2 regions of the Dorea chungnamensis genome follow, and region 1 is predicted to be linked to the other one. Evidence: predicted binding sites of a transcription regulator. Region 1 holds the regulator's gene; the other holds the start of a gene.
The links. Region 1 encodes Rex, which represses fermentation and respiration genes when NADH is low (regulators of the CRP and FNR family bind a similar motif). Its sites were predicted from a motif close to ATTGTTAANTANTTAACAAT; they were not measured.

Region 1 (16,727 bases):
TAAATGCATTGGATAGATACTCCGTCAAATCTCTTGCCAAAACACTATAACTTCCTTTATCGATACGGGCATAATCACCTGCTCTTCCATGTAGGTATGCTCCCAAAACAGCGGCTTTCCTACAACTGAGTCCTTGCGCCAAAAGCGCAGCTATTATTCCCGCCAGTACATCTCCAGAACCAGCTTTTGCCATTGCCGAATTACCCGACATATTTACATAGTTTCCTTCAGAAACTGATGCAACAATAGTTCTGGCATCTTTCAGTACACAAGTCCATTGACTTTTTTGAACAAATGAATCCAGTATATCCATCCTATGTTGTTTTAATTCCTCTACACTTATATGTAACAGCCGTGACATCTCTTTCATATGTGGTGTTATCACAAAATCTGTATGATGAATCTTTTGAAGATAAGCGTTATGCTCCGCAATCAGGTTCAAACCATCTGCATCAATCAGACAAGGTACTTTCACATGCTCAAGAGTTGCCTTCAATATTCTCCTGGAACGCTCACTGATTCCTATTCCAGATCCAATACAAACTGCATCTGCCCATGTTAAAAGATTTAACAACTCAGTCTTATCAAAAATGTCATAAGTTGTAATAATTGCTTCCGGAAGGAGCTGCTGTAAAATAATCCTATTTTCTTCCGGTGTATAGATCTGTACCAGTCCTGCTCCAGACATATATGCCGCTTTTGCATTCAGATAAGCCGCTCCAGACATACCTTTACTTCCTGCAATTACAAGTAACTTCCCATATGTCCCTTTATTCGAATTTTCTTTTCTGGCTGGCAGAAATTTACAATATTCCTTCTTCTCATAAGTATATGCCGTTTTTTCGGTAGCAATTATTTTTTCCGTATGGATTCCGATATCAGCTACAATCACTTTACCAGAATATTCCTTTCCGGGATAGATTGCAAGTCCCAGCTTTTCCATTTGAAAAGTCACCGTAATATCTGCACGGAAAGCAATTCCAAGGACACTTCCATGATTCGCAGATATTCCAGATGGCATATCTACAGCAAATTTTACAGCCTTTGCTTCATTCATCTTCTGAATAATCTGAAAATATTTTCCTATAATCTCACGGCTAAGTCCAACACCGAACATCGCATCTATTATGATACTATATTCATCTTCTTTGTACTCTTTGAATATCTCAACACCTGTTTCCCTTAATTTACTCATCTGCTGTTTTGTTTCATCCGTACGATGAGATTCATTTCCTACAAAACAAACTGTCACAGGATACCCTTTTTCCTTTAAAAGTCTCGCTATCGCAAATCCATCACCACCATTATTCCCTGAACCACATACGATACACGCTTTGGACAGATCAAGCTTTTCCGCCTCCATAGTCTCTACACATCTCTTTGCAGCACGCTCCATTAACTCCATAGACGGAATTCCCAGTTCCTGTATTGTATATTGATCCGCCTTTTTCATTTGATTTCCATTAAGCAGATATCGCATAATCTCACCTTCCAAGTTCATTTTATAATATAAAAGGACGTGTAAAAACCAGCCCGTCTGCGCATGCCAGTCATTACACGTCTTTGCTTATTATTTCTTATGTTCTTCGTTATATCGGCTAATATTGTATGATAACTGCATTAAGCTTTCAGACAAGTGTACATTTTCAACAATTATATGATCCGGCAGATTCAAATCTGTATGGGCAAAATTCCAAATTGCACGAACACCATTGTCTACCAGCATATTAGCCACTTCAATTGCCTTATCCTTTGGAATAGTCAAAACTGCAATCTCAACATCATTTTGTTGGACAAATGTCTTTAACTCATCCATCATACGAATCGGCACGCCTCTGATTGAAACACCCACCAATCTTGGGTTGACATCAAAAATTCCTTTTAATACAAATCCTCTCTTCTCAAAAGCTGCATAATTAGCAAGAGCCTGCCCTAAATTACCAGCTCCTATAATAATCATATTATGAGCCTCTTCCAAGCCAAGAATCTTACCAATCTCTGTATACAAATATTTAACGTTATAACCATAGCCCTGCTGACCGAACCCACCAAAATTGTTAAGATCCTGACGAATCTGAGATGCAGTCACTTTCATACGCTTACTCAAATCGTTAGACGAGATACGCTCCACTCCATTTTCAAGTAGCTCTCCTAAGTATCGATAGTATCGTGGCAATCTACGGATGACCGCCTGGGAAATCTCTCTCTCTTCCAATAGTCTCACCTTCCATTTCATTCTAAGAAATATTATATAGAATTGTGTGAACAAAGTCAAACTTTTAGTTGTATTTTGTCCTATTTTCGCTATAATGAAAACGAGTGAAAAAGGAGGATATGAAAATAATATGATATTAGCATGTCACGGAATCAGTAAATCTTTCGGCGAAAAAGTGATTATCGCTGACGGTTCTTTTCATATAGAAGATCACGAAAAAGCAGCTCTTGTTGGTCCCAATGGAGCGGGAAAATCAACGCTTTTTAAAATGATTGTAGGTGAGCTTCCTTCTGACCGCGGAGAAGTAATTTTAACCAAAGGCAAAACCTTGGGATATCTTGCACAGCATCAGGCTATGCAAAGTGGAAGCACTATCTATGAAGAAGTGAAACTTGCCAAATCTGATATCATCGAAATGGAAACACAGATCCGTTCCATCGAATTAGAATTAAAACATTTAGAAGGTGATGCATTGACATCACGCCTTGAAACATATAATCGTCTGACAGCTTCTTTTGAACGCCAGAATGGTTATGCATATGAAAGTGAGATTAACGGGGTATTAAAAGGTCTTGGTTTTACAGAAAATGATTTTTCTAAACCCGTAGATACCCTTTCTGGGGGTCAGAAAACCCGCGTCTCTCTTGGTAAATTATTGCTCACCAAGCCAGATATCTTGCTTTTGGACGAGCCTACTAACCACTTGGATCTAAACTCTATAGCTTGGTTAGAAACTTATCTTCTGAATTATCCAGGAGCCGTTCTGATCGTATCTCATGACCGTTACTTTTTGAACAAAGTAGTGACTAAGGTCTTAGAAATCGAATCTGGAAAATTGATGACCTATAATGGAAATTACAGTGATTATGCTGCCAAAAAGCAGCAGCTTCGTGATGCTCAGATAAAAGAATATTTAAATCAGCAGCAAGAAATAAAGCATCAGGAAGCCGTAATTGAAAAGCTTCGTTCTTTTAATCGTGAGAAATCTATCAAACGTGCAGAAAGCCGTGAAAAGATGTTGGAAAAGATCCGTCCTGTAGAGAAACCCTTGGAAGCAAATAATGAGATTCACTTAACATTAGAGCCTTCTTGTGTCAGCGGTAACGATGTTCTGTCTGTTGAACATCTAAGTAAATCATTTCCAAATCAAGTTCTGTTTCAAGATATAAGTTTTGACATTAAACGCGGGGAACATGTTGCAATCATCGGTGACAATGGAACGGGGAAAACAACACTTTTAAAAATCTTAAATCAGGTAATATCAGCAGATTCCGGTACATTTACATTGGGAACTAATGTAGCGATCGGATACTATGATCAGGAACACCATGTACTACATATGGAAAAAACCATTTTTGACGAAATTTCAGATGATTACCCGGATTTGACTAACACGAAGATCAGAAATATGCTGGCCGCTTTTTTATTTACTGGGGATGATGTGTTTAAACGGATCGGTGACCTAAGCGGTGGAGAACGTGGCAGAGTATCTTTAGCGAAGCTGATGCTTTCGAAAGCTAATTTTCTGATTCTTGACGAACCAACAAACCACTTGGATATTCCATCAAAAGAAATTCTGGAAAAAGCATTGAACAACTATACCGGAACTATCTTATATGTTTCACACGATCGTTATTTTATCAATCAGACAGCAACAAGGATCCTTGATCTGGTGAATCAGACTTTTGTAAATTATATAGGGAATTATGACTATTATCTTGAAAAAAAAGACGAGCTAACAACCATTTATGCTGGTGCCCCGTCTTCTGTTTATATTCCAGGAACTGCAAATTCTGCTATATCTTCTGGCAAAGACTCTGTTGCAGCAAATGTGTCAGATTCTAAGCTCGACTGGAAGGAACAAAAAGAAGCACAGGCTCGCGAGCGAAAACGAAAAAACGAACTGAAGAAAACCGAAGAACGCATCACTACTCTTGAAGAGCGGGATGCTAAGATTGACGAAATGATGTTGCAGGAAGATATTTTTACAAGTTCCATTAAATGTCAGGAATTAGCCAATGAAAAGGCAGCTATTGCGGAAGAACTTGAAGAGCTGTATATAAAATGGGAAGAGCTGGCTGAATAGCTACAGCTCTTCCTTTTTCAGTAATTTCCATGGACGTTCTTTTCCAAGCCATCCCATTTCTTTCCAATAATTATCATCCACCGGACTCATTCCTTTTTTATGAAAGCTTCTCATAATATAGAACAGAGCACGAGTCTTGATTCCTGGATTCACTCCATCTGGATCTTTGGAAATCTTTAATACAAGCTTACTCAAATCTCTGTCAATCCGCTCTTTCTTATCTGCACTGACACCATCCCAACCAAGCGATGCCACCGACATTCCGTAGGTATACACTCTAGCGGCACCCCAGAACTGGAGACTAATCTTCATATCCTTAAGCGTAGATCTCACGCCGCCTCCCGCGGCAGTTGCAATACACACTGCCTGTTTTCGAAACATAGAAGCTCCCGGTCTGTGAACCATAAAACGATATCCATAATGATCCAACATAGATTTCATCGCTCCCGTTACATGCATGACATGAACCGGTGAAGTCAGAATCAACAGGTCAGCTTTATCAATCAAGCCAGTCAACCGCTTCATGTACATTAGATAATCAAAACATTTTGTCTCATCTTCCATAATACATCTTCCACAGCCTCTGCAAAACTCAGGCATATCCTTCGGTAGAAATAGTTCAATTACCTGATCCTCCTTTGTAGCAATCTTATCAATCAACATTTTTCCCACATGATAAGTAGAACCCTTTCGCATAGTTCCATTAATCATCAATATATTCATCTTCTATACTTCCCCCATTCATATAATCTACATCTGATGTCTAACAATCGTATATTCATCGCCATAACTATAATATGGGCAATCGTAATATGTATTGGTCACAAATCGATACAATTCATCCTCATCTAATGCCATCTGACAAGTGAAACATTCATAGTCCTCATCATATTCATAATGAGCACATGATTCACAATTACTCTTCACGATACACAACTCCTTCCTGGGAACAAGTATAACATATTTTTCATTTGGGTACACCCTAAATGTAAAAAGGGGACGTAGTAAAAGTTAATTTTACTACGTCCCCTTTTTACTATTAATTACTACAATTTCTCAGCAATTGCTTTTATAAACTCTTCACTATTCAACACAGTTGGATTCTCTAAAGTTGTAATTAAAGCAAGATCTTTGGTCATTTTTCCTTCTTCAATTGTGTCGATCGTTGCTTTTTCAAGCTTATCTGCAAAATCCATCAATTCCTGATTGCTGTCTAATTCACCACGTTTTCTCAACGCTCCGGTCCATGCAAATATAGTGGCAACTGAATTGGTTGATGTTTCTTCTCCTTTTAAGTGTTTATAATAATGACGCTGTACTGTTCCATGTGCAGCTTCATATTCATAATAACCTTCTGGAGATACCAGTACAGAGGTCATCATAGCCAATGAACCGAATGCGGAAGAAACCATATCACTCATTACATCTCCGTCATAGTTCTTACATGCCCAGATATATCCGCCTTCTGATTTCATAACGCGGGCAACTGCATCATCAATCAACGTATAGAAATATACGATACCAGCTTTTTCAAATTTTTCTGCATATTCTGCATCATAGATTTCCTGGAAAATATCTTTGAATGTATGATCATATTTTTTAGAAATCGTATCTTTCGTCGCAAACCACAGATCCTGCTTGGTATCCAGAGCATAATTGAAGCAGCTTCTTGCAAAACTTTCAATGGATCCGCACAGATTGTGCATTCCCTGTGCAACACCTGGTCCTGCATAATTATGTACCAGTTCTCTCGTTTCTGTTCCATCTTCGGCAGTATAAACCAGTTCTACTTTTCCAGGTCCCGGAATCTTCATCTCCGTATTCTTATAAACGTCACCATAAGCATGTCTCGCTATTGTAATTGGTTTCTTCCAATTCTTCACACAAGGTTCTATTCCCTTTACCACAATTGGAGCGCGAAATACTGTTCCGTCAAGAATAGCACGGATTGTTCCATTCGGACTCTTCCACATTTCTTTTAGATTATATTCTGTCATACGTGCGGCATTTGGTGTGATTGTTGCACATTTCACTGCTACTTTATATTTTTTAGTAGCATTTGCAGAATCGATGGTTACCTGGTCATTGGTCTCATTTCTGTGTTCCAGTCCAAGATCATAATACTCCGTGTTCAGTTCAATAAATGGTTCCAGAAGATTCTCTTTGATCATCTTCCACAAGATTCTTGTCATCTCATCTCCATCCATCTCTACAATTGGTGTTGTCATCTTAATCTTTGCCATCTTGCTTCTCTCCTTTTTGATTTACTTCTCCATATGGAGGTTCTCCATAACATTCATGATATGCTGATTCGCAAGCATTTCAGCCTGATCAGCGTCTTTATTCTTAATTGCCTCAAGAATACCTTTATGTTCCTCGATTGATTTCTGTGCTCTGTCCTTGGCACCTACCGACAAAGTACGTGCCATCTTCACATATTTGTGAAAATCAGATAATACATGTTCTAGTATACGACTGTTGGATGCCTCATACAAGACTTTATGAAATTTACCATCCAATTCAGATACCTGTGCCGCTTTTCCTTCACTCTTTTTTTGCAAATGAAACTCTGACAATAGAATAATCTCCTCTAATTCTTCTATCTGTTCATCGGAAATATTATCTGTCGCCCATCTTGCACATAAGCCTTCCAAAAGAGATCTTATTTTATAAATATCATGTACATCTTTTTGAGTAATACCTTTTACATAAGCTCCCTTATTAGGAATGATCGTCACCAGCCCCTCTAGCTCCAACTGTCTAAGCGCCTCCCTAACTGGCGTTCTGCTGACTCCCATTTCTTCTCCAATGGAAATCTCTCTTAATTCATCATCATCTTTATATACTCCAGAGAGAATATCTTCACGGAGTTTTTGAAATACCTTTCCTCTAAGAGAATGGTCTTGATATTCTTCCATGTTCTGCTCCTTCTTCGATTCTATTTCTCCTGGACAAGGCTGACTCCAAGCTGTTTACATGCATCATCAATAACAACAAGCAATTCATTATCTGTCAGTACCGTAACACGGCCTTCCTCATACTCTTTATCTACCCATGCCTTCACCATTATTACTAATTCTGAATTTTTATCTACTTGTTTTTCTTCAGGCAGATGAAAGTACGTATTGATCCAATGCGCAATCCCAGCAAGACCAGATGTATTGGATACTGCAACCAACGGTGGTCGTTTGAGGAATTTATCTGTATCAAATATATTATAAATCTCTTCATTTTTTAATAGTCCATCTGCATGAATACCCGCTCTGGTAACATTAAAATTCTTTCCTACAAATGGTGTCCTTGACGGAAGCTGATATCCTATCTCTTTCTCGTAATACTCTGCAAGATCTGTAATTACCGTTGTATCCATACCATCCAATGTTCCTCTTAACTGTGCATATTCAAATACCATAGCTTCCAAAGGTGTATTGCCAGTACGTTCTCCAATGCCAAAAAGTGAACAGTTTACACCGCTTGCACCATATAACCATGCAGTTGTAGAGTTACTGACTGCTTTATAAAAATCATTGTGACCATGGAACTCAATTAATTCGCTTGGCACACCCGCATGAACACGAAGTCCATAGATAATTCCAGGAATAGATCTTGGAATCACAGCTCCTGGATAGTTTACTCCATATCCCATCGTATCACAGACACGAATCTTCACTGGAATCTTATATTCATCCATTAATTTCATAAGTTCCAGACAAAATGGAATAACGAAACCATAGATATCAGAACGCGTAATATCTTCCAGATGGCATCTCGGGCTCACTCCAGTTTCCAGACATTCACGGATCACTGATAAGTAATGATTCATACACTCTCTTCTTGTCATCTTTAATTTATAAAAGATATGATAATCAGAACAGCTTACTAGAATTCCAGTTTCTTTCATTCCAATCTCTTTTACCAGTTCAAAATCCTTTTTACTTGCGCGGATCCAACTAGTCACTTCCGGAAACTTATATCCTTTTTCCATACACCTATATACTGCATCCCGATCCTTCTTGCTATACAAAAAGAATTCACTCTGGCGAATCTTTCCCTTCGGTCCACCTAGTTTATGAAAATAGTCATAGAGTGTCACAATCTGTTCTGTGCTATATGGCGCGCGAGACTGCTGACCATCACGAAATGTAGTGTCTGTAATCCAGATTTCATCCGGCATACTATGGGGTACAATACGATCGTTAAATGCAATCTTCGGAATCTCATCATAATGAAATAGATTCCGGAATACATTCGGTGTATCAACATCGACCAGAGGATACATATGCTCCTCCAATTGAAGCAAATTCGAATGCTTGTCCAAATAAACTTTTCTATTTTCCATAATACACACTCCTTAAAATGACATTACCAAAACAAAACATTATTTTATATCTTAATGTGTATAATTGTATACAATTATACATTTTGTGTCAAGGGGAATTTTTCTCTCTTTATACAAAAAGAGACAGAAAATTCTAACAAATTTTCTGTCTCTTTAATGTTGTGAATTCTCATCTCATTTTAGTATAGCTTTGCTCCAATCTCTCTTGGACGGAATCCTTCATCTTCAAGTGCCATCAGTATATCATGTTTATGTTCTGTTCCGAACGCCTCCATAGTGATACGAAGTTCTACTGCCGCATTTCGGTTGGTACTTACGAACTGATTATGTTCCAACTTGATAACATTTCCCTGTGCATTGGCGATGGTTGCCGCAACTCGTACCAATTCACCTGGTTTATCCGGAAGAAGTACGGATACAGAGAAGATTCTGTCTCGTTGTATCAAACCATGCTGTACAATAGAAGACATGGTGATTACATCCATATTTCCACCACTTAAGATTGCAACTGCCTTTTTACCTTTCAAATCAAGCTGACGCAGAGCTGCAACTGTCAGCAGACCCGAATTCTCTACTATCATCTTATGGTTCTCTACCATATCCAAAAATACGGCAATCAATTCATCATCAGCAACCGTCAGGACACTGTCGATATTCTCTTTTGCATACGGAAAAATCTTTTCTCCAACACGCTTTACAGCGGTACCGTCTGCAATTGTATTAGCACTATCTAGGGTAACAGGCTCTCCTGCTTCCAGAGCCGCTTTCATGCTTGCTGCGGCAGCAGGTTCTACACCAATTACCTTAATCTTAGGATTCAGCATTTTCGCAAGCGTTGATACACCTGTCACCAGACCGCCGCCGCCAACCGGCACCAGAATATAATCAACTGTAGGTAATTCCTGAACAATCTCCATCGCAATCGTACCCTGACCTGTTGCGATTGCCAGATCGTCAAATGGATGTACAAACGTATAGCCATTTTCTTCTGCAAGTTTCAATGCATATTCGCAAGCATCATCATAGACATCCCCATGTAAGATCACTTCTGCTCCATAGCTTTTCGTTCGATTTACTTTGATAAGCGGAGTGACCGTTGGCATTACAATCGTTGCTTTGCAGCCAAACTTCTGAGCAGCGTACGCAACTCCCTGAGCATGATTTCCTGCAGACGCAGTAATCAATCCTTTTTCACGCGCTTCTTCTGTCATCGTGCTAATCTTATAATATGCCCCCCTTACTTTATATGCACCTGTATACTGCATATTTTCCGGTTTCAAATAAATCTTTCCGCCAGTCTGCTGACTAAGGTATTCACTATATACCAATTTTGTCGGATTTGTAACCTTTTTTACAAGTTCACTGGCTTCTTCAAATTTTTCTAATGTAAGCATTGAATATTTCTCCTCTCTTATTCTGCTGTAAATAAAGCGTTTACAAAAGTATCTGCGTCAAATTTCTGAAGATCATCTATAGTCTCCCCTACGCCAATATATTTGACTGGAATCCCAAGTTCAGCCTGTATTGCCACAGCAATCCCCCCTTTGGCAGTTCCGTCCATTTTTGTCAAAATGATTCCTGTGATGTCTGCTACTTCATTAAATTCTTTTGCCTGCTGCAATGCATTCTGACCTGTTGTAGCATCTAGAACGACCAATGTTTCCCGAAATGCTTCTGGATACTCACGATCAATAATTCGATTCATTTTCTTTAATTCTTCCATCAAGTTCTTCTTATTGTGGAGTCTTCCGGCAGTGTCACATAACAGCACATCCGCATGTCTGGCCTTAGCAGCCGCAACCGCATCATATACAACCGACGCAGGATCAGAACCTTCCTGTCCACCGATCAGATCTGCCTGTGCCCGGTTTGCCCATTCTTTTAACTGCTCCCCCGCTGCAGCTCGAAACGTATCCGCAGCAGCCAATATAACTTTCTTATTTTGTGCCCGGAGTTTACCGGCTAATTTTCCAATTGTTGTAGTCTTTCCGACACCATTGACTCCGATTACCATAACAACCGACGTCTTTTTCTCGAACTCATAAGCAGTTTCACCTACATCCATCTGTTCTTTGATACTGTCAATCAATATCTGTCTGCATTGTGAAGGTTCTTTGATATGCTGCTCTTTTACTTTGGTTTTCAAATCATCCAGAATATCATAAGTAGCCTGAACACCAAGATCTCCCATGATTAGAACTTCTTCCAGCTCTTCATAGAACTCATCATCTATATGAGAAAATCCATTAAAAATACTGTCCATCCCAGATACAATATTATCCCTCGTCTTACTGAGACCTGAGACCAGACGTTTAAAAAAACCTATATTTTCCTTATTCTCTTCTGTCATATCGTCCTCCTATTGCTCCAACTCATCTTCTAACAAACTTACAGATACAAGTGTAGATACACCTTTTTCCTGCATAGTAATACCATACAGTCTGTCGGCAGCAGTCATTGTTCCCCTTCGGTGTGTAATTACAATGAACTGTGTATGTTTCGTTAATTTATGCAAATATTGCGCAAACCTCACAACATTGTTATCATCCAATGCCGCCTCAATCTCATCCAGCAGACAGAACGGGGATGGTTTTAAATTTTGAATAGCAAATAATAGCGCAATAGCCGTCAAAGCTTTCTCGCCGCCGGATAATTGCATCATATTCTGCAATTTCTTTCCTGGCGGCTGAGCAATGATTCGAATACCCGCTTCCAGAATATCTTCATCTTCCATCAGCTCCAATGTACCTTTTCCACCGCCAAACAACTCTTTAAATACTGTATCAAATTCCTTGGCTATCAAGGCAAACTGCTCCTGAAACTGTTTACGCATCGCAGTATCAAGTTCTTCAATGATCTGTTCCAGCGTTGCTTCTGCCTCCACCAGATCATCATACTGTCCTTTTAAGAATTCATATCGTTCGGATACACTCTTATATTCTTCTATCGCGTTAACATTCACATTTCCAAGTGCACGGATCTCACTTTTTAATTCCTGTATCCTCTTTTTCATCTTTGCAAGATCCGTCAGATTTTTGTCTCTTAACTCTCTTGCATGGTTAAACGTAATCTCATATTCTTCCCACATATAATTCATCTGTTTGTCAGAGGATGCCTCATAATTCTCTCTCTGACTCTCCAGACGGAATATTTCTTTATCAAGACTTGACATATGCTTGGACAGATCTTCACGTTTTTGCAGGAATACTTTGTGTTTTTGGTTTAATTCTTCACGTTCTTTTTTGAATTTTTCTATTTCATTCTGAATCTCTTTAAATAAATCTTTTGAATTCTCTATAGTCTGTCGCAGTTCTGTGATCTGCTCCTCTTTTTCTTCGATTTCCTTTGAAGTACCACCTTTACTCTTCTCCAATTCTTTTAATTCATTCTGAAATTTACCGATTTCTTCTTGAATACGATTTACATTCTCTATCACGAATGTAAATTTTTGTTCCAGACTGGCATATGCAAGATGTATCTCTTCTGTTCTTTTTAACTTCAAAGTCTCTTCTTCATGTTCTTTATCAAGAACTTTCTGTTCTTTTTCAATTCGTTCTGTCAGATCCTTTTCAAGCGTTTCTGATGTATCTAACTCAACATTGATGGATTCCTGATTATCAATAATGTCTGTAATCTGTTCATCCAGCCTTTCTGACTCTATTCTAGTCTGCTCAGAAATCTCATTTGCATTTTTCATTCTAGATGCTGCCTGATCGGCATTCATTTTTGCCGTGTTCTGAATGACGTATGCTTTCTGGAGTTTGTTACTGATCTCATCCAGTTTCTCATAATAACCAGCACGCTCTTTTCGCAAGGCTTCGGAAGACGCTTCCATCTCATCCATCTCTTGCTTCAGTTTTTTAACTGTTTTTTCAAACTCCTCTATTTCACGTCGTCTGCTCAACAGATTGCTGGAATTTTTAAAAGCTCCACCAGTCATGGAACCTCCAGGATTAATCAATTCTCCCTCTAACGTTACAATGCGTATAGATTGTTTGTACTTTTTTGCAATTGCAATTCCATGATCAATATGGTCAACAACAAGCGTCCTTCCAAGCAAATAATCTGCTAATGATTTATACTGGCTTTCCACCTTTACAAGTGTATTCGCAGTACCGATAACGCCTTGTTCATGTAAGGCTTCCGGCTTCCCGATTCCTGAATAGGCATGAATTGTAGTCAACGGAAGAAATGTTGCACGTCCAAACTTGTTCTTTTTCAAGAACTGAATCATCCGTTTGGCTGTTTCTTCATCTGTAGTTACAATATTCTGAATATTACCTCCAAGTGCTGTCTCAATGGCAATCTCATAATTTTTATCCACTTTGATCAGATCAGCAACAACGCCTAACAATCCTTTTTCTCTGTCCCTATTGTCCATTACTTTTCGAATACTATTACCATACCCATCATAACGCTCAGTAATATTTTTTAAAGATTCTAATCTGGATTGCTCTCTGTGAAATGCTGTCTGTCCGATACGAAATTGCTCCGTCTGCTTTGCCAGTCGTTTCTGAAGTTCTTCAATTTTCGTCTCATACTGACTGCTCTCTTCAGACAGTTCAATAATCTTAGAAGATACTTCTTTTAATTCATTCTGATAACCTTTTAGTTTTTTGCTCTGTTCCCGGATCTCCGTTTCAGATTCCTGAATCTGGCGATCCATTCCAGCCTTTCTGACATGAATCTGCTCAAGCATGGTATCGTATTTTTGAATCTTTGCCTTAGTAGATGCCCTGCTATTCAACAATTCCATGATATCATTTTTATTTTTATCTACAGAAGCAGTGATTTCTGCAATCTTGGATTGAACATCAATCAGCTCTTTTTTGGCCTGTTCTTCAAGATGCATCTGTTCATCCATCTGTTTCTGGATCGCTTCCTGTTCTGACTTTAATTCTTGAAGTTGACCCTCACGGACATTTATTTCTGAATCGATAGTTCTTGCACGCTGATCGTAATGTGCATCATTCATATGCATACTGCGAATCTGCTCTTTGAACAATTCTATCTGATTCTCAAGCTGCTGTTTCAACATATTAGTCTCATTGAGCTGACTTTTCGCTTTTTCAATCGATGCATCAATGCCATCAACTTGTTCTTCCACAGATTCATATTCTGTTTTCATGGCATCATATTGACTGCTTGCTTCTCCAAGTTCTTCTCTGGTCACGTCAAGCTTTTCATCAATTCCCTGAATCTGTTCCTGTAGTCTCTCAGTCTCAAGTAAGAACATGTTAATATCATACGTTTTCAACTGTTCTTTCTTTTTTAAGTATTCTTTTGCCGTCTCTGCCTGTCTCTCCAGAGGTCCGACCTGCTTCTCAAGCTCTGCTAAAATATCATTTACCCGCAAAAGATTCTGCCGTTCTTCTTCCAACTTTTTGACGGACATGTTTTTTCGGCGTTTGAATTTTACAATTCCAGCTGCTTCATCGAATAATTCTCTTCGTTCCTCTGGCTTACCGCTTAGGATTTTGTCAATCTGTCCCTGACCAATAATAGAATAACCTTCTTTTCCAATTCCGGTATCGTAGAATAACTCATTGACATCTTTTAAACGACAGGCGCTCCCATTGATTAAATATTCACTTTCTCCAGAACGATATAGTTTTCTGGCGACTGTTACTTCTTCATAATCAATCGGGAGCTGATGATCTGAATTATCCAGTGTAATTGCCACAGAAGCATAACTTAGAGGCTTCCGATTCTCCGTACCGGAGAAAATAACATCTTGCATACTTCCACCACGCAATTGTTTTACACGCTGTTCTCCAAGCACCCATCGCACGGCGTCCGCAACATTACTCTTGCCGCTTCCGTTCGGTCCTACAATGCCTGTAATCCCGTTATGGAAGTCAAATTTAATCTTGTGTGCAAATGATTTAAACCCTTGCACTTCTATGCTTTTTAAATACATTCTACACCTACTTTATATTCATCTTGTGCAGCTTCAAAATACTCTGGTAAGCTGCGTCTTGCTCTGCCGCTTTTTTTGTACGGCCCGTACCAAGGCCATAGACCTTTTCTCCAATAGAGACGGCCACATGAAACGATTTATCGTGATCAGGACCTTCTTCTCCAATCAGTCTATAGGAAATGACCTCTTTAAAATTGGCCTGTACAATTTCCTGCAGGATAGTCTTGCTATCATAAAAGAGCTTTTTATTCTCAAGATCTTTCAAGATAAATCGCTGAATAAACTCTTTTGCATTAGCAAAACCACCATCAATATAGATTGCTCCAATCAGTGCTTCCATTGCATCTGAGGTGATAGATTCTCTTTTACGTCCTCCAGTAGCTTCCTCTCCTTTGCCAAGCAGAAGGTAATCACCCAACTTCAAATCTCTGGCACAAAAAGCCAGAGCCGGCTCGCATACCATACTGGCTCTTGTCTTTGTAAGTTCACCTTCCGGCATCTTCCCATGTTCATAAAACAAAAATTCACTAGACACCAATTCCAATACAGCATCTCCTAAAAACTCCAGACGCTCATTACATTCATATTTTGGCAGATGCATTTCATTTGCATAAGAACTATGAATCATCGCTTTTTTTAATAAATGAAAATCTTTAAATTTATATCCGATTTTATTTTCTAATATTCTTAAATCCAGTCCCATAATATGCCTCACATAAGAAAAAGCCCTACTGGGCTTTTTCTTTTCTATATTCCCTAGTTATTTGTTGCATTTTTGATCTGTTCTACAGCATCTCCTACTGTAACGATCTTCTCAGCATCATCATTATCAATTTCAATATCAAATGTCTCTTCTATCCCCATAATAATCTGAAAAATATCAAGAGAATCTGCTCCCAAGTCATCTACAAATGTAGTATCCATCGTAATCTCGTCTGCATTAATATTCAATACATCAGCAATAATTTCCTTAATTTTTTCGAATTCCATTTTGTTTCTCCTTTTCTCCTACTTATTGTTCTCTCTATTCAGCGGATATCACATCCGTTTGAATACACTCTTTGATTTTTTCATTAATTTTCTGATTCTTAAAGGTTACACACTGAATCAATGTATTGCTCACTTCTTTTGCTTTTGCACTTCCGTGTGTTTTCACTACAAGACCATTCAATCCAAGAAGTGGCGCTCCACCGTACTCACTGGCATCAAATTCCTTCAACGTTGCTTTCAATGCCGGTTTTACAAGAAGTGCACCAATTTTACTGCGAAGGGTACTCATCATACCTTCCTTGATCTTTCCAACCAGTGTAGATGCAAGTCCTTCTGTCAATTTCAAAATTACATTCCCAGTAAATGCCTCACAGACAATCACATCTGCCTGTCCATGTGGAATTTCTCTGGCCTCAATGCTTCCTGTGAAATTGATTCCTTTTGTCTCTTTCAGCAATGGAAATGTCTCTTTTACCAATGCATTTCCCTTTTCTTCCTCTGCTCCAATATTTACAATCGCTACCTTAGGATTTTTTATTCCTACAATATGCTCCATATATATGGAACCCATCTTGGCAAACTGAACCAGATGCGATGGTCTGGCATCCACATTCGCTCCGCAGTCAATCAAAAGACTGACTCCCTTTTCTGTTGGAATTAATGGTGCAAGCGGTGGTCTCTCAACTCCTTTAAGCCTTCCTACAATCGTCTGACCGCCAACAAGAATGGCTCCAGAACTTCCTGCAGACACAAAAGCATCTGCCTCTCCTTTCTTCACCATCTTCATACCAACTACGATTGACGAATCCTTCTTCCGGCGAATCGCATTAACCGGCGGTTCTGCGGTCTCAATCACTTCTGTGGCATTCACTACCTCTATCTGCTCTTTCTTATAATTGTAAGATGCAAGCTCTGAAGTAATCTCCTCTTCGCGACCTACCAGAATCACTTTCAGGCCAGCTTCTTTTGAGACAGCTTCAACAGCACCTTTAATCATCTCTTTTGGTGCATTGTCACCGCCCATGGCGTCCAATACTACTTTTGTAATTTCTGACATAATCTTTCCTCCTAGCCTACTAGATTTTATTCTACTAAACATTGTTATAAAAAGCAATGATTTCTACATAAAAAATAAGACTTACCAACCACTAGTAAGTCTTACCTTTCAACATCATTC
Region 2 (16,727 bases), on a different contig from region 1:
TCTTGCTCCGTCGCGTGAGAAGGCGAAAGCAATCATAATGTCAGGCAATGTGTTTGTGGAGGGTCAACGGGAAGACAAGGCAGGTACGACTTTTGCAGAAGAAGTTCAGATTGAAGTGAGGGGACATACACTTCCGTATGTGAGCAGAGGCGGTTTGAAATTAGAAAAAGCAATTAAGAATTTCGATGTAAGCGTGGCGGGAAAGGTCTGTACTGATGTCGGATCTTCTACTGGCGGGTTTACAGATTGTATGCTGCAGAATGGAGCAGTTAAGGTCTTTGCTATTGATGTTGGACGTGGGCAGCTTGATTGGAAGCTTCGACAAGATGATAGAGTTGTATGTATGGAAAAGACAAACATTCGTTATGTGACACCAGAAGATATTGGTGAACCTGTTGATTTCTCATCTATAGATGTGTCGTTCATTTCACTGACTAAAGTGCTGTTGCCAATCCGTAATTATCTTAGAGAGAAAGGACAGATTGTTGCTTTGATTAAACCGCAGTTTGAGGCGGGAAGAGAAAAAGTTGGAAAGAAAGGTGTAGTACGGGAGAAAAGTACACATTTGGAAGTAATAACAACTGTTATTGAGTATGCGTTATCTATTGGTTTTGATGTATTGAATCTGGAGTTTTCGCCAATCAAAGGACCAGAAGGAAATATAGAATATCTGGTTCATTTGGAAAAATGTGAGGGCTCCGGGGAAATAACGGGCAATGTTGACATACAGGACATTGTAGATCAGGCATTTGACACTCTTGCAAAAAATTAAGGGGAAAGAACACAGATTATGGACAGGTTTTTAATTGTTACAAATGACGGAAAAGATAAAGATCACGCTATTACCAATCAGATAATGAATCTGTTGGAATCTGCTGGAAAAGAATGCATTTTATGCAAAAAAGATGAAAATAAAAAGATTATTCGGGATTCCGTGCCAGCTGAAATCGGATGCGCAATCGTGATTGGGGGAGATGGCAGCCTGATTGAAGTGGCTCGTATGCTTTGGAAACGAGAAGTACCGATTTTGGGAATTAATATGGGAACACTTGGTTATCTCACAGAGGTTGAAGTAACACATATCGATGAAGCTTTTCAGCAAATGTTGAAAGGCGACTATACATTTGAAAAACGAATGATGCTGCAAGGGATCTTTGATGACGGAAGTTGTGATGTCTCCTTAAATGATATTGTGGTATCCCGTAAAGGAGAGCTGCGAGTTATTCATTTTCGATTATACGTGAATGGGGAATTGTTGAATTCTTATGAAGCAGATGGAGTTATATTGTCGACACCGACAGGTTCCACTGCATATAATTTATCGGCTGGAGGGCCAATTGTTGAGCCGACTGCATCATTGATCGTAATTACACCGATTTGTTCTCATGCGTTGAATACAAGCAGTATTGTATTGTCAGCAGAAGATGAGATTGTAATTGAGATCGGTGAAGGCCGTAATGATTCGGAAGAAGAAGTATTTGTTACGTTTGACGGAGCAGATACGGTAGTCCTTAGGACCAAAGACAGAGTCACGGTGAAAAAGTCAGAAGCATCTACAACGATTATGAAGTTAAGTAATATCAGCTTTTTGGAAACATTACGTAGAAAGATGAAAGGAAATTAGCGTCATGAAAGTAAACAGACATGCAAAGATTATTGAACTAATTAATAAAAATTACATTGAAACGCAAGAAGAATTAGCAGAATATCTGAACAAAGAAGGTTTCAAAGTGACGCAGGCAACCGTGTCCCGTGATATCAGAGATCTGAAATTAACGAAAGTGCCGGCTGATAATGGCAAGCAGCGTTATGCAGTACATCAGAGCGCTGAAAACGGCATGAGTGAAAAATATATTCGTGTATTGAAAGATGGATTCGTGTCCATGGATATGGCACAAAATATACTTGTTATTAAAACGGTGGCTGGAATGGCAATGGCGGTATGTGCAGCAATTGATGCTATGAAATGGAATGAAGTTGTAGGGAGTATTGCCGGAGATGACACGATTATGTGTGCGATCCGAAGTGTTGATGATACTATAAAAGTGATGGATAAGATTAGTAAGATTGTCTTATAGGAGGCAGAATGTTACAGAGTTTGCATGTAAAAAATCTTGCACTGATTGATGAAATAGAAGTGGAATTTAAAGATGGACTGAATATCCTTACCGGGGAAACTGGTGCAGGAAAGTCTATTATTTTAGGGTCAGTGAATCTGGCACTTGGAGGAAGGTATTCGAAAGATATTTTGAGGCAAGGTGCGGAATATGGCTTTGTAGAATTAACATTTCTGGTAGAAAATGAACACCAGAAGGAAAAGTTGAACAAGTTAGATATCTATCCGGAAGATGGGATGGTGACACTTAGTCGACGCATGATGACTGGAAGAAGTGTCAGCAGAATCAATGGCGAGACAGTGTCAATCGGCCTTTTGAAAGAAGTGGCAGCGATTCTGATTGATATTCACGGACAACATGAGCATCAGTCTCTGTTGTATAAAAAGAATCATCTTGGAATTGTAGATGCATTTGCCAGAGATTCAATCGGTGAATTGCGGCAAAGGACCGAGAAGGCATATAAGGAATATAAAGCTTGTATAAAAAAACTGAATGAGATGCAGACGGATGAAGCTCAGCGCGCGAAAGAACTCTCCTTTCTTAAGTTTGAAGTGGATGAGATCCACAATGCTGATCTTCAGCCAGGAGAAGATGAAGATCTGGAGGTTTTATATCGTCGAATGACGAACAGCAAGAGAATCGTAGAATCAGTGAATGAAGCATATACATACACTAGTGAGGGAAATGATAATGCCAGTGAAGCATTGAGCCGCGCGATTCGTTCTCTTTCAGAAATCGCTGAATACGATGCAAAAGCTTCAGAACTGTATGAACAGTTGGTTGAAGTAGACAGCCTGTTGAATGATTTCAACCGTGAGCTTTCAGAATACAGCAAGACTTGCGAATTCTCTGATGAAGAGTTCTATGAGACGGAAAACCGTCTGAATGAACTGAATCATCTAAAGACAAAGTATGGTGACAGTATAGAACAAATCTGTGATTATTGTAAAAAGCAGGAAGAGAGGATTCGGATTCTGGAGGATTTTGACCATTATCTTGAAGAGTTAAAAGAGCAATGTACGCAGGCGGAAAGATCTTTTGAAGAATCGGCAGAAAAATTGTCAAAACTTCGCAAGGAACAGGCATTCATCCTGGAAACATCAATTGAAGAAGGACTTAAGGATCTGAATTTTGAGGGTGTTCAGTTTAAGATTCAGTTCGAGAAGACTAAAAATTATACTTCAGAAGGAATTGATGATATTGAATTTATGATATCTTTGAATCCTGGACAGCCGTTAAAACCTTTGGCGAATGTTGCATCCGGCGGCGAATTATCCAGAATTATGCTTGCCATCAAGACGGTTATGGCAGAGCGTGACGATATTGAAACATTGATTTTTGATGAAATTGATGTGGGAATCAGCGGAAGAACAGCACAAAAAGTCTCTGAAAAAATGGCTGTAATCGGAAGAAAACACCAGGTAATCTGTATTACGCATCTGGCACAGATTGCAGCAATGGCGGACCATCATTACATGATAGAGAAGAAGACACAAGAAGGAATTACCAGAACGAGTATCTTCCCATTGGATGAAAAAGAATCTATTCATGAGCTGGCAAGAATTCTTGGCGGAGCAAAAATCACAGACACTGTGATTCAAAGTGCTGTTGAGATGAAAGAACTTGCGAATCAGATGAAGTAAAACAGAGTAAATTATTGAAAACATCACATAATAAGATAGATATCCAAAATGGATATCTATCTTTCTTTTTGTCTGATAATAAGTAAAGTGAGGTTGTACGATGAGAAAATACTGGTATCGAAGAATTCTGATTATGATTACAACATTTACGGTTGCTATAAGCAGTGGATATTACATGAATGAATATCAGCAGAATAAATTACAGCAAGAAGTAAATGCAGAGACGGCTTCTGGTAACATGGTGATTCCCGGCGGGATGCCGATAGGAATCTATCTGGAGACAGAAGGCGTTATGGTGCTGGGAACAGAACCAATTACAGGGGAGGATGGGATGGAGTATGAGCCCGGAGCCCACCTTGTAAAAGCAGGAGATTATATTGTCGCTTTGGATGATCAAGAGATTCGCGATAAGGAAGAATTACAGGAAGCTGTCAAACATTTGGACAAGAAAGAGACCATTCTGAAAGTTAGAAGGGATGACGAGTATATTGATATAAAATTAAAACCAGTGTCATGTGGTCAAGAGGGATATAAACTTGGAATCTGGGTCAAAGATAATGCGCAAGGGCTGGGGACCATCACTTTTTTAAATGCAGACAGTCGCTTTGGAGCATTAGGACATGGAATTCATGATGTGGATACCAATACGCTGTTAGAAATTGACAATGGGACCGTATATGAGACCAGTATCAAAGATATTAAGAAAGGAGAAAACGGAACACCTGGCGGCATGGAAGGTATTATTGTTTATAATAATTATAATGTACTTGGCACTATAACTGAAAATACTGATTGCGGGATATTTGGAACAATTGATCGTATTGATTCTCTTTTTACGGATCTTAAACCGATGGAAACTGCATCAAAAGAAGAAATCGAAGTAGGACCGGCAGTTATACGGTGCGCTGTTGAAGGCGAAGTAAAAGATTACGAGATTCGTATTACAAAAATCGACAAAGGAACGCAGGAGATCAATAAAGGAATTGTCATTGAAGTGACAGATGAAAAACTTCTTGAAATCACAGGCGGAATTGTCCAGGGAATGAGTGGAAGTCCGATTATTCAAAATGGAAAACTTGTGGGTGCAGTAACACATGTGTTTGTACAAGATGCTACAAAAGGATATGGTGTATTTATCGAAAATATGCTGAAAAATGTCAAATAATAAAAAACTTGTCGATTAGAGTCAAGTTTTTACGACAGCAATTTCTTGATTTGAGATATGTCAAATTATATAATCAAACTCGACGGTTTTTGATGTAAGAGAAGGAGGCATCACAGAAAATGGGAGAGATAAATGTGGCAATAGCCGACGACAATGAAAGAATTCTGGATCTGCTTGACGAAATAATAAGCAGCGATAAGGAATTACGACTGGTCGGGAAGGCGAACAATGGGGAGGATATGTACCAACTGATCAAGGAAAAACAGCCGGATGTAGTTCTGCTTGATCTGATTATGCCGAAAATGGATGGATTGAGCGTAATGGAGATGATCGGAAATGATAAAGAATTGAAAAAACATCCTGATTTTATTGTTGTAACAGCAGTTGGACAGGAAAGAATTACAGAAGATGCCTTTAAAAGAGGTGCAAGTTACTACATTATGAAACCTTTTAATAATGAAACAGTATTAAATAGGATTAAACATGCCAATGAGATTATTCGCCATGAATTAAAACCTCAGAATATGGTGAGTCAACAAGAAGAAGTAAAGCCGGAACTTCATCTGGAAACGAAGGTCACTGATATGATTCATGAAATAGGGATACCAGCACACATCAAAGGATATCATTATCTCAGAGATGCGATCATGATGGCTGTAGAGGATATGGATGTACTGAATGCAGTTACAAAAGTCCTCTATCCCACCGTAGCGAAAAAGCATCAGACAACTGCAAGCAGAGTGGAAAGAGCAATCAGGCATGCTATTGAAGTTGCCTGGAGCAGAGGAAAATTAGATACGTTAGATGATTTGTTTGGATATACAGTAAGCAATGGAAAAGGAAAACCCACAAATTCCGAATTTATTGCATTAATTGCGGATACAATTAGATTAGAATATAAAAATTGATTGGTACTTTTCTTCTAAAAAAAAATACGGTATAATATATTTATATTTGTGAGGTTTGGAGGAAAAGTTATGAAAAAAATACTATTTGCAGCGTCAGAATCAGTACCTTTTATAAAAACGGGTGGGCTTGCGGATGTAGTTGGTTCTCTGCCCAAATATTTCAATAAAGAAAAATATGACGTTCGGGTGATGCTGCCAAAATACATGTGTATGAAAGAAGAGTGGATGGAGAAACTTACTTATCATACCCACTTCTACATGGATTTGAATTGGAGAAAGCAGTATGTAGGGGTGTTAATATACGAATATGAAGGAATTACATTCTATTTTATAGATAATGAATATTATTTCAATGGTTTTGCACCTTATGGCGATATGTATGCCGATATTGAAAAATTTGCATTCTTTTCGAAAGCAGTGTTAAGCGCACTTCCATTGATTGATTTCAGACCAGACATCATTCATTGCCACGACTGGCAGACAGGGCTGGTTCCTGTATATCTGGATAATTTCCGTTATGGCAATGAGTTTTATCGCGGAATCAAGACTATTATGACGATACATAATCTGAAGTTCCAGGGCACATGGGATGCTAAGAGAGTAGGGGATATTACGGGACTTCCGGAGTATTATTTTTCCCCGGACAAGTTAGAAGCATATAAAGATGCTAATTATCTGAAGGGCGGAATTGTATATGCGGATAAGATCACAACGGTAAGTAAATCCTATGCAGAAGAGATCAAGATGCCATTCTATGGCGAAAGACTGGATGGGCTGATGAATGCCCGCTCCAATTGTTTGTCAGGTATTGTAAATGGTCTGGATTATGATGAATATAACCCAGAGACAGATACAAAGATTGAGAAAAAATATTCGATCAGCAATTTCCGGCGAGAAAAAGTCAAAAATAAGATTGCTCTTCAGAAAGAACTTAATCTGACTCAGGACAGCCATACGATGTTGATTGGTGTGGTATCTCGTTTGACAGATCAAAAAGGATTTGATCTTGTGGCCTATGTGATGGATGAGCTTTGTCAGGATGCAATTCAATTGGTAGTGCTTGGAACAGGAGAAGCACAGTATGAGAATATGTTCCGCCATTTCGAGTGGAAATATCCAGGTAAGGTATCTGCAAATATTTATTACTCAGATGCACTTTCCCATAAGATATATGCTTCCTGCGATGCATTTTTGATGCCATCTCTGTTTGAACCATGTGGATTGAGTCAGTTGATGAGTCTTCGTTATGGAACGTTGCCGATTGTAAGAGAAACTGGTGGTTTGAAAGATACGGTAGAGCCATATAATGAATATGAAAAGACTGGTACGGGCTTTAGTTTTTCAAATTACAATGCGCATGAGATGCTTGCGACGATACGTTATGCAGAGCGCATTTACTATGATAAAAAGCGTGACTGGAATAAGATTGTTGAACGTGCTATGGCACAGGACTTCTCATGGAATAATTCTGCAAGACAGTATGAGGAATTATACGATAGTATGTAAGAAGTTCGCAAGAGATATGTAGAAGGACGAGGTTATGGATACAAGGACGAAAGAGGCGATTCGTTACTTGGGATATGGAAGCCATGCGGTAGATGATCATACACTTGCTTTAGTGGAAAGTTCGTTTGCGGAACTGGACCAGATAGCGGGAAAGCGAATCATCTATCGCATTTTTGACGTATCCTTCAAGGAGACAGATCGTTTGCAAATTGGGAAGCTGAATATTATCAGTAAAAATCTGGGAAAGAATTTGGCGGGGTGTCAATCAGCGGTCATATTAGGAGCGACTCTTGGTGCAGGAGTAGATATGCTGTTGCGAAAGTACGCGCTGACAGATATGGCCAGAGTAGTTACACTGCAGGCATGTGCAGCAGCTATGCTGGAAGAATATCTGGATGAGTGTCAGCAGAGCATAGGAAAAGAATTAGAAAAAGATAGACTCTATCTTAGGCCGAGATTCAGCCCAGGATATGGAGACTTTCCTATTGAACATCAGGAAATGATCTTACGAATGCTGGATACAGCAAAAACCATCGGTTTAACTATGACAGACAGCAGTATGTTGACGCCGACGAAATCTGTGACAGCCGTCATTGGTGTGAGTCGAAGCAAAGAGCCTTGCCATATGAAAGGGTGTGAAGCTTGTGAAAAAAAAGATTGTATATATCGGAGATGTCCATAGAGGATTGCGGAAGAATGAACAGATGAGATGACAACAAAGGAGAAGACGAATGTTATTAGAACGACTGGGAAAAGAATTATTGTATTTTGATGGTGGAATGGGAACTTTGCTTCAGTCGAAAGGACTGAAGCCAGGAGAACTTCCAGAAGTATGGAACCTGGAACATACAGAAGAAATCGTTGATATTCATCGTCAATATTATGAGGCGGGAAGTGACATTGTTCTGACGAATACTTTTGGTGCTAACGCATTAAAATTCCATGATTCAAAATATGCATTAAAAGATATTGTGACAGCTGCTGTAGCGAATGTAAAAAAAGCAGCATCTTTAGGAGTGCATGACGGACGAGAAGTATATACGGCATTGGATATAGGACCAACTGGTAAACTGCTGAAGCCGATGGGGGATCTTGCGTTTGAAGATGCCTACGAGGCTTTCAAAGAAGTGGTAAAATATGGAGAAGATGCTGGTGTGGATCTGATTCATATTGAGACTATGAGTGATACCTATGAAGTAAAAGCAGCTGTTCTCGCCGCAAAAGAGAATACAGACTTGCCGGTATTTGCAACAATGATTTTTGATGAAAAAGGAAAGCTTTTGACAGGCGGAGATGTTCCGTCAGTTGTTGCTATGTTGGAAGGATTAAGAGTTGATGCATTAGGAATTAACTGTGGAATGGGGCCTGAGCAGATGCTCCCGATTCTAAGTGAGATTATGGAGTACACTTCTATTCCGGTCATTGTAAAACCGAATGCAGGACTTCCAAAACAAAGGGATGGTGAAGTATACTATGATGTAGTTCCAAGACAATTTGCGCAAACGATGCAGAAAGTTCTGCAATTAGGAGCCAGTGTGATCGGTGGATGTTGTGGTACTACACCGGAACATATCCGTGTCATGATTCAAGGTGTTCAGAGCCGTCAGCTGCAAAGACCGGTTCCTACAGATAAAACGATTGTATCTTCTTATGGAAAAGCGGTTTTGTTAGGGCAGAAGCCTATGATCATCGGAGAGAGAATTAATCCGACCGGAAAAAAGAAGTTCAAACAGGCTTTAAAAGAACACGATATGGATTACATATTGAAAGAAGGAATCACACAGCAAGACAGAGGTGCGCATATTCTGGACGTTAATGTCGGCCTTCCGGATATAGATGAAGTTGCCATGATGAAAGAAGTTATTACTGAGCTACAGAGTGTAACCAGTCTGCCATTACAGATTGATACGGTAGATATTAAAGCTATGGAAGCTGCGATGCGTATATATAATGGGAAACCGATGGTAAATTCTGTGAATGGCAAGCAGGAATCTATGGATCAGGTTTTTCCTTTGATTCAAAAATATGGTGGTGTGGTGATTGGACTGACCATTGATGAAGAAGGAATTCCTAATACTGCAGAAGGAAGGATTAAGATTGCTGGGAAGATTATAAAAGAAGCAGAAAAATATGGTATTCAGAAAAAAGATATTGTCATTGACGTCCTTGCAATGACAATCAGTTCTGAACCAGATGGCGCAAAGGTAACATTGGAGGCATTAAAAGGGGTACGGGAAGCATACGGTGTATGCACAGTGTTGGGGGTGTCCAACATCTCTTTTGGACTTCCTTATCGTCCGGCGATTAATTCCAATTTTTATACTATGGCAATGCAGAATGGTCTGAGTGCAGGAATTATTAATCCATCTTCCGAAGATATGATGCGTTCTTATTATTCTTTTTGCGCATTGATGAATTATGATGAAAATTGTGAGGAATATATTCAAAAATATGGAAATCAGCAAATCTCTACGACATCAATAATGTCTTCAGAGCTTACTCTAAAATCTGCAATTGAAAAAGGATTAAAAGAAGAAGCTCATCATGCAACCAGAGAATTGTTAAAGTCCCAAGAACCATTGGAGATTATCAATCAACATTTAATTCCGGCTTTGGATGTTGTAGGAAAGGGTTTTGAGAAAGGAACCATTTTTTTACCGCAATTGTTGATGAGTGCTGATGCAGCGAAGATTGCGTTTGCGGTGCTGAAAGATGTCCTTGCCCAGAACGGCGGAGATGTTCAGAAAAAAGATAAAGTGATTCTGGCAACGGTAAAGGGAGATATCCATGATATAGGGAAAAATATTGTGAAAGTATTGCTGGAAAACTACAGTTTTGATGTGATTGATCTTGGAAAGGATGTTCCACCGGAAACGATTGTAGATTGTGCAATCCGGGAAGATGTCAAGCTGATTGGTTTGAGTGCATTGATGACGACCACGGTTGTCAGCATGGAAGATACAATTAAGCTTCTGCATCAGAAAAAGCCAGAATGTAAAGTTATGGTTGGTGGGGCAGTGCTGAATCAAGATTATGCGGATATGATTGGTGCCGATTTCTATGGGAAAGATGCAATGCAATCAGTGTATTATGCACAGAGAGTATTTTCAGAAGAATAAAAGAAGGAAAAGAGGAAGAAGAATATGTCATTAATATTACCAGAAAAATATGATCCCCGTCTGGGTGTGCGAGAAACGCAGGAGGCAATCAAGTACATTCGTGATACATTTCAGAAAGAATTAGGGAAGGAAATGAATCTCGAGAGAATCTCAGCACCGTTGTTCGTAGAAAAGAGTAGTGGACTGAATGATAACCTGAATGGTGTGGAACGTCCTGTACAGTTTGATATTGCTGGAATTCCCGGAGAGACTGTAGAGGTGGTACATTCCCTTGCAAAATGGAAACGTATGGCCTTGCATGAGTATGGCTTTCAGCCAGGAGAAGGGTTATATACCAATATGAATGCCATTCGCCGGGACGAAGAACTGGATAACCTCCATTCCTGTTACGTGGACCAGTGGGATTGGGAGAAGGTTATTACGAAGGAAGAACGAAATATTGATACTCTAAAAGAAACTGTGAGAACTATTTTTAAAATCATCAAGCATATGCAGCATGAGGTTTGGTATAAGTATCCCAATGCCGTAAAGAAACTTCCGAATGATGTGTTCTTTATCACCTCTCAGGAATTAGAGGATCGTTATCCGGATAAAACGCCAAAAGAAAGAGAAAATTTGATTACCAAAGAATATGGCTGCGTATTCTTAATGCAGATCGGAGATAAACTGGCAAGTGGAAAACCCCATGATGGACGTGCACCTGATTATGATGACTGGCAGTTAAACGGAGATATTCTGTTCTGGTTTGAGAATCTGAACAGTGCTTTGGAGATTTCCAGTATGGGGATCCGTGTTGATGAAAAATCACTGGAAGAGCAGCTGAAAAAGGCAGGATGCGAGGAGAGAAAAGATCTTCCATATCATCAGATGCTGTTGAATGGAGAATTGCCTTATACAATCGGCGGCGGTATTGGACAATCCAGATTATGTATGCTCCTTTTGGATCGTGCACATGTAGGAGAAGTACAGGCAAGTATCTGGCCAAAAGAGATGCGGGAGACTTGCAGACAACATAATATCTTCCTTCTCTAATTAAGAAAATGTTTTAAAATAGGAACAAGAGAAATGGTTGACAATTCATTAACAAATAATTATAGTTGAATCTGTAAAAATGATACGTTATACCAGGAGGATATGAGAACTATGATGAGAGGATTGGACACGACAGTTAGAAAACTCAGACGAACAGTATTTGAGGAAGTTGCCAGACTGGGATTTAAGGCGAATGCAGATACTCTGAATGATGATATGGAAGCAATTCCATATAAAATCGTGAATGATGATACGATTAAATACAGAGAGAGTGTTTATCGTGCACGTGCAGTAGTAAGAGAGCGTCTTCGTCTTGCAATGGGCTTATCTCTGCGTCCAGAAAACAAACCGGTTCATCTTACTGCAGGTGTGGAAGCCAGCAACATTTCAGATAAATATTATGAACCGCCGCTTATGCAGGTGATTCCATCAGCCTGTGAAGGATGTCAGGAGAAAGGATATGAAGTCAGCAATATGTGTAAAGGCTGTCTGGCGCATCCATGTATGGAAGTCTGTCCAAGAGGCGCGATCTCTATGGTCAATGGTCGTTCTTTTATCGATCAGGAGAAGTGTATTAGCTGTGGAAAATGTAAAACAGTCTGTCCATATGATGCAATCTCAAAAAAGGAACGTCCATGTGCAAAGGCGTGTGGTGTCTCTGCAATTGAAACAGATGAACAAGGACGTGCAAAAATCAACGTAGATAAATGTGTTTCCTGTGGAATGTGCATGGTAAGCTGTCCGTTTGGAGCTATTTCTGATAAGTCTCAGATTTTCCAACTTGCAAGAGCTCTGACAGAGGGCGATGAGATCGTTGCGGAGATCGCACCGGCATTTGCAGGACAGTTTGGAGATAATATTACGCCGAGAAACTTAAAAGCAGCTCTTCAGGAACTTGGATTTTCTGAAGTATATGAAGTTGCACTGGGTGCTGATATCGGAGCAATCGCTGAGGCACGTCATTATGTACATAAAGTAGCTACCGGAGAATTGCCATTCTTATTAACTTCTTGTTGTCCTTCCTGGGCGATGCTTGCGAAAAAGTATTTCCCAGATATGATTGACCAGGTTTCTCAGGAACTGACACCGATGGTGGCAACTGCCCGTACAATTAAGAAAGAACATCCGAATGCAAGAGTGGTATTTATCGGGCCATGTGCTGCGAAGAAGCTGGAAGCCATGAGAAGAACGGTAAGAAGTGATGTAGACTTTGTTATTACTTTTGAAGAATTGCAGGCAATGTTTGATGCAAAAGATATTGATCTTCTGGAGTATGAAGCAGAATCTTCCTTCCATAATGCAACGGGTGCAGGACGTGGATATGCGGTTGCAGGTGGTGTTGCTGATGCAATTGAACAGTGTGTCAAAGAATATTATCCAGATGTGGAAGTTAAGATTGAACATGCAGAAGGTCTGGCAGAATGTAAGAAGATATTATCTATGGCCAAGGTTGGCAGAATGAATGGATGTCTGATCGAAGGCATGGGATGTCCTGGCGGATGTGTAGCAGGTGCAGGTACCAATCTTCAGGTTGCAAAAGCACAGAAGAAGGTAAAAGAGTTCGTAGATGGTTCTACAAAGAAATTACCTCCAAAAGAATTAGAAGAAATTGAATTAAAGTAACTACAAAGGGGCAAGCGGAGCGTTGACAAACCGCTTGCTTCTCTTTATAATTAAAACTTAGTTATTTAAATATTTTACAGAATCTAAAATATTTCATGTATACGTATGGGTCATATATAGGAATGGGTCATGAATGCATATGAATAGGGAACAGGAGGATGTTATGCAGAAATACGGAGTAAATGAATTAAGAAGGATGTTCCTTGAATTTTTTGAGAGTAAAGAACATCTCGCTATGAAAAGTTTTTCATTGGTGCCACATAATGATAAGAGCTTATTGTTGATCAATTCAGGAATGGCACCATTAAAGCCATATTTTACCGGACAGGAGATTCCACCAAAAAGAAGAGTGACAACTTGCCAGAAATGTATTCGTACCGGAGATATTGAAAATGTAGGTAAAACAGCACGTCACGGTACCTTTTTTGAAATGCTTGGTAATTTTTCGTTCGGAGATTATTTTAAAACAGAATCCATTCACTGGACATGGGAATTCCTGACAGAGGTTGTGGGGCTTGATCCTGACAGACTGTATCCTTCTGTTTATTTGGAGGATGATGAAGCATGGGAGATCTGGAACAAGGAGATTGGAATTCCAGCAGAAAGAATCTTCCGGTTTGGAAAAGAGGATAATTTCTGGGAACATGGTTCCGGCCCGTGCGGTCCATGTTCTGAAGTATATTATGATCGTGGAGAAAAGTATGGCTGCGGCAGTCCTGACTGTACAGTAGGCTGTGAATGCGATCGTTATATGGAGATCTGGAACAATGTATTTTCACAGTTTGATAATGACGGACACAATAATTATACTGAATTAGCTCAGAAGAATATCGATACTGGTATGGGGTTGGAGCGTCTGGCTTGTATTGTACAAGATGTGGATTCCATGTTTGATATTGATACAATTAAGGCTTTACGTGACCATGTCTGTCGTCTTGCAGACGTAGAATATGGAAAAGATGATGAGACGGATGTCTCTATCCGTGTTGTTACTGACCATATCCGTTCTGTGACATTTATGATTTCTGATGGAATTATGCCATCCAACAGTGGACGTGGCTATGTTCTTCGTCGTTTGCTTCGTCGTGCTTGCCGTCATGGAAGATTGTTGAATATTAAAGGTGCATTTTTAGTAGAATTGGCACAGACTGTCATTGACGGTTCAAAAGATGGTTATCCTGAACTGGAAGAAAAGAAAGACTTTATCTTTAATGTTATTGCTAAAGAAGAGGCACAGTTTAATAAGACTATTGATCAGGGATTGTCTATTCTTGCAGAAATGGAAGCAGAGATGGCAAAAAATGAAGAAAAGGTTCTTTCTGGAGAAAATGCATTTAAGCTTTATGATACTTATGGATTCCCGATAGATCTGACCAGCGAGATTCTGGAAGAAAAGGGGCTTACTTATGATGAGGAAGGTTTCAAAAAAGCACAGAAAGAACAGCGCGCCAAATCAGAAGGTACCTTTGGTACACATGCGATGTCCGGAAAAGATGCGACAGTATATGATGAACTGGATCCCGCACTTGCAACAGAATTTGTAGGATATGAAGATCTTATCTTTACTTCTAAGATTACTGCACTTACGACCGATGCATCCAAAGCAGACGCAGAAGTGGTAGATGCATTATCTGACGGAGAAAGAGGAACTATCATTGTTGATAAGACTCCTTTCTATGCTACCATGGGTGGTCAAGAAGGTGATATCGGTGTAATCAGGACTGCAGATGGCGAATTCGTAGTAGAAGAATGTATTCATCTTGCAGGAACAAAGGTCGGACATATTGGTCATGTATCAAAAGGAATGGTAAAAGTTGGAGATGAGGCAGAATTGACTGTAGAAGAAGAGAATCGTGGCCTGTGTGCAAAAAATCACAGTGCAACGCATCTTCTGCATGCGGCACTTCGTCAGGTGCTTGGTACTCATGTAGAGCAGGCGGGATCTTCCGTCAATGCAGACAGACTTCGTTTTGACTTTACACATTTCTCTGCAATGTCCAAAGAGGAATTGAAACAGGTAGAAGATATTGTGAATACAAAGATTGCAGCATGCCTTCCTGTAGTAGCACAGAATATGCCGATTGAAGAGGCAAGAAAGACTGGGGCGGCTGCATTGTTCGGTGAAAAATACGGCGATATCGTTCGTGTAGTAAGCATGGGAGACTTTTCCGTCGAGTTCTGTGGTGGTACTCATGTGGCGAATACCGGAGTGATCACAGCTTTAAAGATTGTGTCAGAAACTGGAGTTGCCGCAGGGGTTAGACGTATCGAAGCATTAACTTCAAAAGGATTGTTAAAATATTATGATGAACTTGAAAAGAAACTTCTGGAAGCTTCCAGTCTTGTAAAAGCAAATCCTGATCAGCTCGCTGAGAAGATTCAGCACCTTTTGTCTGATAATAAAGCATTGAACAGTGAATTAGAGAGCCTGAAGAGTAAACTTGCCCAGGATTCACTTGGTGATGTAATGGATCAGGTGGTTGAAGTTAAAGGTATAAAATTGTTGGCAACAAAGGTGGAAGGTGTAGATATGAATGGTCTGCGTGACCTTGGTGATCAACTGAAAGAAAAGTTAGGTGAAGGAGTTGTTGTACTTGCTTCTGCTAACGAAGGCAAGGTAAGTCTTATGGCAATGGCTACAAAAGAGGCTATGGATAAGGGCGCACATGCTGGTAATCTGATCAAGGCATCAGCAGCTTTAGTTGGCGGAGGCGGCGGTGGACGTCCGAATATGGCACAGGCCGGCGGAAAGAATCCTACAGGCATTGACGCGGCTCTTGCAAAAGCAGCAGAGGTTCTGGAACAACAATTGGCATAGTTCTTCGTTATATAATTGACATAAAATATATGAGAATAACGAAAAAAATGTTGACGAAGTGGAAATATGTGTTATAATCTAATGTAGTGCAAGAAAAATACCCGAACAGTCGTATGATGCACAATATAGGACTGGAGGGGAGGTTAGGTGTGAGACTATGTCAAATGTAATCGTTAAAGAAAACGAGACGTTAGATAGCGCTTTACGCAGATTCAAAAGAAACTGTGCGAAGGCTGGTATTCAGCAGGAGATTCGTAAAAGAGAACATTACGAGAAACCAAGTGTAAGACGTAAGAAAAAATCTGAAGCTGCTAGAAAACGTAAGTATAACTAATATGTGCAATAAATAGAGTGTCGAATGACACTCTATTTTTAGTTCGGCAAGCAGATCTTTTTGAACCATTTCAGTATGTGAAATGGGCAGTTTTGAATGTGAAAATATGTAAAAAATGTTAAAAAATTATCTTGAAAAAATGTAAAAAAGGTATTGACTATAAAAAAATGTAGGTATATACTTTAAGTCGTTAAAGGCAAAGGCGCCGTATCGTAGATACGGTGCCTTTTTCTTTTGCCCTGAATTATAGTTTAAATAAATATGTATGGAAGAGAGGAGATTTTACAATGAGATTAAAGGATACGGGTCTTACACCACAAGAGTTGAAAGATATCGTAAATAAATACATGGTGGAGACATATGAACGTTATGACTTTATTGCAGAAAGAGCAGAAGGAATGTATCTGTATGATGAGGAAGGAAACGCATATCTTGATTTTTACGGTGGTGTAGCAGTTAACA

Region 2: a site for Rex is predicted at 11,527-11,546, ahead of ABE613_RS09980 (4Fe-4S dicluster domain-containing protein). Genes of this name have one in related genera too.

The regions. Positions count from the first base shown of each region.
Region 1 is NZ_JBDOHT010000004.1:26,785-43,511, forward strand. Features, by position in the region: gene ABE613_RS04685 (NAD(P)H-hydrate dehydratase) at 1-1,480, opposite strand, end outside; gene ABE613_RS04690 (redox-sensing transcriptional repressor Rex) at 1,571-2,215, opposite strand; gene ABE613_RS04695 (ABC-F family ATP-binding cassette domain-containing protein) at 2,346-4,301, shown strand; gene ABE613_RS04700 (flavodoxin family protein) at 4,302-5,024, opposite strand; gene ABE613_RS04705 (DUF6472 family protein) at 5,052-5,228, opposite strand; gene ABE613_RS04710 (NADP-dependent isocitrate dehydrogenase) at 5,348-6,544, opposite strand; gene ABE613_RS04715 (GntR family transcriptional regulator) at 6,566-7,219, opposite strand; gene ABE613_RS04720 (hydroxymethylglutaryl-CoA lyase-like TIM-barrel protein) at 7,240-8,640, opposite strand; gene ilvA (threonine ammonia-lyase) at 8,820-10,034, opposite strand; gene ftsY (signal recognition particle-docking protein FtsY) at 10,052-10,990, opposite strand; gene smc (chromosome segregation protein SMC) at 11,000-14,560, opposite strand; gene rnc (ribonuclease III) at 14,568-15,263, opposite strand; gene acpP (acyl carrier protein) at 15,317-15,550, opposite strand; gene plsX (phosphate acyltransferase PlsX) at 15,585-16,607, opposite strand.
Region 2 is NZ_JBDOHT010000010.1:39,654-56,380, reverse strand. Features, by position in the region: gene ABE613_RS10030 (TlyA family RNA methyltransferase) at 1-772, shown strand, start outside; gene ABE613_RS10025 (NAD(+)/NADH kinase) at 791-1,624, shown strand; gene argR (arginine repressor) at 1,629-2,078, shown strand; gene recN (DNA repair protein RecN) at 2,087-3,760, shown strand; gene spoIVB (SpoIVB peptidase) at 3,861-4,925, shown strand; gene spo0A (sporulation transcription factor Spo0A) at 5,045-5,833, shown strand; gene glgA (glycogen synthase GlgA) at 5,903-7,339, shown strand; gene ABE613_RS09995 (vitamin B12 dependent-methionine synthase activation domain-containing protein) at 7,374-8,021, shown strand; gene ABE613_RS09990 (homocysteine S-methyltransferase family protein) at 8,071-10,458, shown strand; gene asnA (aspartate--ammonia ligase) at 10,483-11,490, shown strand; gene ABE613_RS09980 (4Fe-4S dicluster domain-containing protein) at 11,602-13,113, shown strand; gene alaS (alanine--tRNA ligase) at 13,277-15,931, shown strand; gene rpsU (30S ribosomal protein S21) at 16,089-16,265, shown strand; gene ABE613_RS09965 (aspartate aminotransferase family protein) at 16,553-16,727, shown strand, end outside.